2 regions of the Stackebrandtia sp. genome follow, and region 1 is predicted to be linked to the other one. Evidence: riboswitches for the same ligand, from Rfam matches in the RefSeq annotation. Region 1 holds a riboswitch; the other holds the start of a gene.

Region 1 (3,932 bases):
GCGCTTCGCCCGACGAGGCGGCGCGGCGGGAGTACCGGGACCTGGTGGAGCAGTGGAAGATCCGCCCGCGGCTGGAGGAGCTGCTCACCTCACCGCGACGGTGAACTGGACGTCGCTCACCTTTCCGTCCACCTTGACGTCGATGAACAGCCGATACGTCCCTGGAGACGGAACGGTGGCCCAGAAGCGGATCGCGCCGTCGTCCAGTGCCGTGTCGGGGTGGACGTGGGCATAGCCCAGATCGTTCTGCCGCAACATCACCAGGTGCCCATAGGCGCCCAGGTAGTGCTGGATCTCGGCGGGCTTGCCGTGCGCGGTGACCGTCAACAGCAGCGGCTCGGACACGCCGATCTTGGGCTTGAACTCCATGCTCGCCTTGAGGCCGTCGACGGAGTCGTTGGTGGACGGTTTGGGCAGCGACCTCGGTTCGTACTCTCCGGGAACGGTGACGTCGGTTCCCAACGCGAGACCGACGGGTCCCTTGGACGTCTTCACCGCGAAGTCCGCGATGACCCGCCACGTCCCGGGGGCGTCAAAGCGGATGTCAATGCTCCACCTGCCCGTCTTGGCATCCAGCTTCGGGTGAATGTGTTGAAAACCGGTCATGTCGCGGCGCACCACGAACAGGTGCAGCAGCTTGGTGTGCACCCGCGTGAACTTCGTGACCGGCTTTCCCTCGGCGTCGATGATGCTGAAGGTCCAGGGGCGCGGCTTCGGGCTGGCGGAGACCTTGGTGCGGCCGGGAACCAGGGTGTACCCCGATTCCGACAGCGACTGGCCCCCGACCCCGGGCGTTCCGGCGCCGCCCATGCCCGGCATCGAGCCCATGCCGTGGATGTGGCCGTCGGGCGCCACCGAGGGCGGGCCGGTGGTGCCGGAGGCCGACGGGTTCGCGGTGTCCTTGATGGGCGCCGAGAGCCGGCCGACCCCCACGCCGACCAGAAGCGCCGCCACCACGGCGCCGACGATGATCGGCGCGTAGCGATGCAGCGCTTCGGGGAGCTTCGGAAGCCTCACTCAGTCGACGGTACCGGCCAACGCGTAGCCCGCCTCGTCCACGGCGGCACCGACGGTGTCGGATTCCAGCGCCTCGCGGGACGTCACCGTCACCGCGCCGGCCGCCAGGTCGACGTCGACGGCGGTCACGCCGTCGATTTCGGACAGTTCGCCCTTGACCGCGTTGACGCAGTGCTCGCAGGTCATTCCGGTGACTTTGTAGGTCCGGGTGGTCACGATCTTTCCTCCATTTGCGACTGTTATGAGCGAACCAGCCGGGCGATCGCCTCGGACGCCTCCTTCACCTTCTCGGCGGCCTCGTCACCGCCCTTGGCGGTCGCCTCGGCGACACAGTGGCCCAGATGTCCCTCCAGCAGGTTGAGCGCCACCGCCTGCAGCGCCTTGTTGGCCGCCGAAATCTGGGTCAATATGTCGATGCAGTAGGTGTCCTCGTCGACCATGCGTTGGATACCGCGTACCTGCCCCTCGACGCGGCGAAGCCGCTTGAGTAGCGCGTCACGGTCCGTGGAATACCAGTACTCGGTCATGAAAACCTCCGTCGCTCACTATACCCCCTGGGGGTAAAAACCGCCACCGTTGACATCGTTGCGTAAACCGCCGACACCGCAGTGTTGTTTCGGGGAAAAATCTTGCCGCGCAGGGCAAATAACAGCCTCCCAGACCTTGCTGATCCTCGCCGCGCCCCTCTAGTCTTGGGGGCTGTCATGTCCGGACCCCCGTTCGCCATTCCAGGCGGCACCGGAAGACACCGCCGAGTCGCCGCGCGAGCGGCGAGCCGGGGACCCAGGTTCCCCGGGGTGAATCCGACGGTCCGCTGTGGAAAACGGCGGGTCGATGGTAGGGCGATCGAGATGTGCTTCTTCCCGCCCGAACCCGTCAGCTAACCCGGTAGGCGGTTGAAGGAAGAAGGAGCACGACTGCCGGTGAACAAGCGTTTCGCCTTCATCGCCGCGGCAGCCGCCACATTGCTGTTCGTGACGGTCCCCGCGTCCGCCCCCGCCTCCGCCGATCCCTCCTCGCTGTCCGAGGTCAAGAAGGAACTGAAGGACAAGGGCAACGACCTGGAGAAGATCACCGAGAAGTACAACGGTGCCAAGGCAGACCTCAAGGCCACCGAGAAGAAGATCAGCAAGATCAAGAAGGACCTCCCGAAGCTCGAGAAGGAGGCCGGCAAGGCCAAGGACCTGCTGGGCGACATCGCCTACGAGTCCTACACCTCCGGCAACCACCTCACCGCCACCGGCAGCGCCCTGGCCGACTCCCCCGAGGAGGCCCTCAAGCGCATCTCCGTGTTGGGCGCCATCAACGCGGCCCAGGCCGCCGATGTCGCGGACGAGATCGGCGCGGTGAAGGACCTCAAGGAGAAGCGCAAGAGCCTTGAGGAGCTGAAGGACGACCAGAAACACACCAAGTCCGACATCAGCAAGAAGCGCGGCAAGATCCAGGCCGAGGTGGACCACCTCCAGGACCTGCGCGACCAGTACGGCATCGGCAGCGGCTCCGGCGGCACGGCTCCGCCGCCGTCCGGGCACGCCAAGGCCGTGGTCGCCTACGCCGAGAACCAGATCGGCGAGCCGTACAGCTACGGCGCCGCCGGTCCGGGCTCCTGGGACTGTTCGGGTCTGACCATGATGTCCTGGCGGCAGGCCGGCGTTTCCCTGTCGCACCAGGCCTCGGCGCAGCGCAACGAGACCGCCAGCGTCTCGCGCAGCGAGCTGGCGCCCGGCGACCTGGTGTTCTACTACGGCGACATTCACCACGTGGCGTTGTACGTCGGTGAGGGCAAGGTCGTCCACGCGCCGCAGGAGGGCGAAAACGTCCAGGTGGCGAACATGGACGACATGCCGATCAACAGTTACGGGCGTCCGTCCTAGCCGCTTCCCCCTACCGGAACCGAATCCGGCCGCTGACTCCCCGGGGGCGTGGTGGTACGCTCACTAGCTGCTGACCCCTGCATGTGTCACCACCCCCGGGGACCCACAGGAGCACGGTCATGTCGACCGTTTCCCAATTTCATCGCCGTACGGTGGCGTCGCTGCTCGTCGCCGGCCTCATCGGCGCGGCCATGACGCTGCTGGACGCGGGCACCGCCTCCGCCCAGCCGTCCATGAAGGAACTCGAATCTCGAGTCCACAAGGCATCCTCGCAGCTCGAGGCCATCGTCGAGGACTACGACGACACCGTCGACAAGCTGCATCACCTCAAGAAGCGGCACGCCGCCGACCGCGAGACCATCACGCCGCTGCGCGATCGCGTGCGGGAGTCCGAACGCCAGGTCGGCGACCTGTCGGCCTCCCTGTACGAGAGCGGGCCGTGGGTGACGGTGACGCCGTTCGTGGGCGCCACGCCCGACGACCTCGCCGATCGGATGTCGACCCTGGACTATCTGGCCGCCGACCGCGAGACCAAGGTGTCGCGGCTGACCGAGGCGACCAGGCTGCTGGACACCGAGTCGGCGAAGATCAAGGACCTGTCGAGCGAGCGCGCCCGGCTGGAGTCCCGCAAGCACAAGAAGGAAGCCGCGATCCGCGCCGACCAGGCGTCCCTGCGCCGGCTGCGCGACAACGCCATGGGACAGGGCTATCAGGACACGCCCGGGCTGAAGGCTCCCCCGGTCCCCGGCGGCAGCGCCGGTGCCGCCGCCACGGCGGTGAGCTACGCCAACGGCGCGCTGGGTGCCCCGTACCAATGGGGAGGCACCGGCAACCCGGGCTACGACTGCTCCGGGCTGACCAGCGCGGCCTGGGGTGCGGCGGGGGTGAGCCTGCCGCACAGCGCCTCGGCGCAGTACGCCACGATCGCCCACGTGAGCCGCGGCGAGCTCCAGCCCGGGGACCTGGTGTTCTATTACTCCGACATCCACCATGTCGGGATGTACGTCGGCGACGGCAAGATCATTCACGCCCCGAACGAGG
Region 2 (3,932 bases), on a different contig from region 1:
TCGCTGCGGGAGATCTCATCCTTGATCTCCTTCTTGCGCTTTTGGCTGTGTTCCAGGGTGTCCTGCGCCTTGACGTACTCCTCGATCGCCTTGTCCAGCTTCTTGCTGACGCTGCCCTCGCCCTTGGCGTAGGCGGGGGTGGCGAAGGGGATCAGGATCAAAGCGCACAGCACTGCCATAAGCACCGTCAAGCGGCGTCCGATGGGGGTAGTCACGCACGAGTCTTTCTGGAGTCAGTTGACCGATATATGGACGTGGTTCGTATGGTCCTGCGACGGATTGCCGGTGTGGCCGCTGGAATAGTCCGCCCAGCCGGTTGATGCCATCCAGATTCGGTTGTACCAAATCACGTAATAGATCTCCAGGGCGGACGCGTTGTTCACCGCCCAACCCGCCAGATTGTTGCCGTACTCCTTGTCGCCCCCGCTGGCCACGCCGCCGAAACCGCCGGTGGACACCGAGAAGTCGCAGGCGCGGCCCAAGCCGTGCTCGCCCTGGCTGCTGCTCTCCTGCCGCCAACACTTGGTGTAGCGGGTATACCCGGCCTTCCGCACCTCGTTGTAGGCGTGCAGCATCCGGGGGGTGACGCAACCGCCGGTGCCGGTCGGATCGTTTTCGGAGCAGCCCGATCCGCCGCCGGGGAAGGGGGAGGCGGCCCCGCCGCTGCCGGAGCTCGGCCCGCCGTTGGCCTTGTCGACGGCGGCCTGCGCCCTCTCCTTGGCCTTCTTCTTCTTGGCGGCGGCCTTCTTGGCGGCGTCGATCTGGTCGGCCAGCGAGTCCTTCGCGGCGTCCAGGTCCTCGGCGGCGGCCTTCAACTTGTTGAGGCCGCCGGCGCTCTGCTCGCCCAGGTAGTTGACCGTCGACAGGCTGTCGATGGCGGTGTCGGGGGAGCCGGCGCTCAGCACCGCGGTGGCGGTGGACAGCCCGCCGCTCATGTACATCGCCTCGGCGAAGTCGCCGATGTCGTCGGACAGCTTGTCGATCTGCTTCTTGTCCCGGGCGATGTCGGCGCGCAGCCGCTTCTGGCGCTTGTTGGCGGCCTCGACCTTCTTCTTGGCCTTGACGTAGTCCTTGTTGGCCGCTTCGAGCTTCTTGTTCAGTTTGACCTTTTCGTCGTCGGCGTATGCCGGCGACGAGGTCACCGGGCCGACGAGCAGGCCGAGGGCGGCGATAATCGCCAACACCAGCGGCAATCGGGTGGCCATTCGCTTCACGTAAGTGCGCTTTCGTCTCGTCCGCCTACCGAGTTAGCTGTCGGGTTCGGGCTGCGAGACTGCCCTACCGCGCGTGGCGCGGATTCACCCCGGTCCTCGCGGGGGCGCGAGGCGGTGGGTCCCCGGCTCATCCCGGAGGATGACTCGGCGGTGGGCCGCCGTTGCCTGCGCCGGGTGCGGCGGCAATCGGGCGGCGGCCCCAGGCCACCCTAGCGGGTCGCTTCCAGCGGGACAAGGCGGCGATCACGAATCGGCAACAATACTGCCCGTGTCGGTTACAGCACGCGCTCTTACGCGGCAACGGTTTCGGCGTCGTGGTAGTCGTGATCGACGTCCACTTCGTCCAAGGTGGACAGGTGGGAGCGCCGCACCGCCAGCACCACGATGCCCGCCACACAGCAGGCCGCACCCAGCAGGTACGGCACGACCGGGTCGATGTCCTCTCCCAGCTTGCTGGCGATGTACGGGGCCAGGGCGGCGCCCGCCCAGCGCACGAAGTTGTAGCCCGCCGAGGCCACGGGGCGCGGCGCGTCGGACACCTCCATGGCGGCCTCGGTGAACACGGTGTTGTTGACGCCGATGGCGAAGCCGGTCAGCACGGTGAAGGTGACGACGCCGGCGGTGCCCGACAGACCGATGCCGGTCAGGCAGATCACCAGCAGGCCCAAAGCGACGTACATCGTGTTGACCGAGCCTATGCGGCGTTGCAGCTGCGGAGCGATGAACACGGAGCTGACGGCCACGGCCACGCCCCAGCCGAAGAAGACCGCGCCGATGCCGTAGGCGCTCATGCCCAGGACGAACGGGGTGTACGACAGGACGGTGAAGAACGCGAAGTTGTAGAACACCGCGGCGATGGCCGTTGTGGACAGTCCGCCGTGGGCCAGGGCGCGCAGCGGGTCGGTGAGGCGGGTCTTGACCCGCGAGGTGGTCTCGCCGCGCAACAGCGTGGCGATCAGGATGAATCCGATGGCCATCAGGGCGGCGGTGCCGAAGAAGGGGAAGCGCCAGTGCCAGTCCCCCAGCAGCGCCCCGACCAGCGGCCCCATCGAGATGCCGAGACCGAGGGCGGCCTCGTACAGCAGGATGGCGGCCTCGGCCCCGCCGGAGGCGGCGCCGACGATGACGGCCAGCGCCGTGGCCACGAAGATCGCGTTGCCCAGTCCCCATCCGGCCCGGAAACCGACCAGTTCGGCGACGCTGTCGGAGGTTCCCGACAGCGACGCGAACACCACCACGATGCCCAGTCCGATCAGGAGGGTCTTCTTGCCGCCGATCCGGCTGGAGACGAATCCGGTGATGAGCATGGCCACGGCGGTGACGGCGAAGTAGCTGGTGAACAGCAGCGACACCTGGCTGGGCGATGCCTTCAGGCCCTTGGCGATGGACGGCAGGATCGGGTCGACCAGGCCGATGCCCATGAAGGCCACGACGGCGGCGAAGGCGGTGGCCCACACGGCGGCGGGCTGACGCAGGATGCCGCCGGAGGCGTTTTGGGGGTGGGAGGACATGTGAGGTCAGGCTCCTTTGCTCAATCGGGCGAGTGCCGGCAGGGCCGCGGCGATGGCGCGGCGTTCGGAGGCGGTGAGGGTGGACAGCCGCTCGGCGAGGTAGTCGATGCGCACGGCCCGTCCGGCCCGCAGGGCTTCGCGCCCGCGTTCGGTGATGGCCACGGTGACCACGCGGGCGTCGTCGTCGCCGCGGCCGCGTTCGACCAGTCCGTCGCGTTCCAGGCGGTTGACCTGCGCGGTCATGGTGGGCAGTCGGACGCCGTGTTCGTGCGCCAGTTCGCTCATGCGGCGCGAGTTCTCCGCGAGCGAGCCCAGCACGGCCAGGCGGGGCGTCGAGATGTCGGCGTCGGCCGAGACGCGGCGCAGCAGGAGAATGGCGTCGCGCAGGGTCTGGTTGACGTCGGCGGCGAGTTCTCGGGTGTCCACGGAGACTCCAGATAGTTAGTTAAACTAATTAGCTGAGCTAACTATATCGCCGACGCGGTCCGGGCACAAGGTCTACCGCGACACACCCCTACTTCGTCGCGCCCGGCACCGTGAGATTCACCGAGAACGGCCGCGAGTCGGCGAAGCGCCGGTAGGCGTCCAGACTGCCGGAGTTGATGTCCACCCGGGAATCCCGCCCCTCGGCGCTGGACGACTCGAAGTACACCAGCGCCTTCAGCCGCGGGAAGTGCGCCATCTGGGCCACCGCCCCGTTGAAGACGTCCGCCTGGTGCTGGGGGCTGCTGGACGAATACCAGACCCCCCACTCGGCGACCATCAACGGCTTGGACGGGAACTTCTCGGCCGCCCAGCGGTAGAAGCCCGGCCAGCTCTGGCCGTGGCTGCCGACCCGGTCCACCAGCTCGGCGAAGTCACCGTTGCCGTAGCCGGGATCGCTGTAGCCGTAGGTGTCCCAGGCGATCCAGTCGACCACGTCGTTACCGGGGTACAGCTGGTCGTGCCACGGCTCCTGGGTCCACTTGATGTAGGCCATGTAGACCATCACCGAGATCATGTGGGTCGCCCCGGCCGCGCGCAGCCGCTCGATGACGTGCCGATACATCGCCGCGTAGTCGGAGGCGGTGTAGCCGGAGTTCGGGTCCGGGTTGACGTTGTCCTCGGGTTCGTGGTGGACGGTGAAGAAGAACGGGCGGTCTCCGAAGTCGCGCGCGACGTGCGCGCCCACCTTGTCCAGGAAGGCGTCGATGGTCGGATCGCCCTT

The links. A riboswitch is a leader RNA that binds a small molecule or an ion and turns the genes downstream of it on or off. The one in region 1 is predicted to bind cyclic di-AMP.
Region 2: another riboswitch for cyclic di-AMP. It lies ahead of VE172_RS04530 (coiled-coil domain-containing protein); the one in region 1 lies ahead of VE172_RS07065 (C40 family peptidase).

What each region holds. Positions count from the first base shown of each region.
Region 1 covers NZ_DASQPW010000094.1:842-4,773, forward strand. The annotation lists partial or broken gene VE172_RS07045 (class I SAM-dependent methyltransferase) at 1-104, shown strand, start outside; gene VE172_RS07050 (hypothetical protein) at 85-1,017, opposite strand; gene VE172_RS07055 (heavy-metal-associated domain-containing protein) at 1,018-1,233, opposite strand; gene VE172_RS07060 (metal-sensitive transcriptional regulator) at 1,257-1,544, opposite strand; cyclic di-AMP (ydaO/yuaA leader) riboswitch at 1,757-1,927, shown strand; gene VE172_RS07065 (C40 family peptidase) at 1,941-2,891, shown strand; gene VE172_RS07070 (C40 family peptidase) at 3,011-3,932, shown strand, end outside.
Region 2 covers NZ_DASQPW010000062.1:11,104-15,035, reverse strand. The annotation lists partial or broken gene VE172_RS04535 (hypothetical protein) at 1-215, opposite strand, end outside; gene VE172_RS04530 (coiled-coil domain-containing protein) at 234-1,205, opposite strand; cyclic di-AMP (ydaO/yuaA leader) riboswitch at 1,224-1,374, opposite strand; gene VE172_RS04525 (MFS transporter) at 1,505-2,725, opposite strand; gene VE172_RS04520 (MarR family winged helix-turn-helix transcriptional regulator) at 2,732-3,151, opposite strand; gene VE172_RS04515 (CBM96 family carbohydrate-binding protein) at 3,240-3,932, opposite strand, start outside.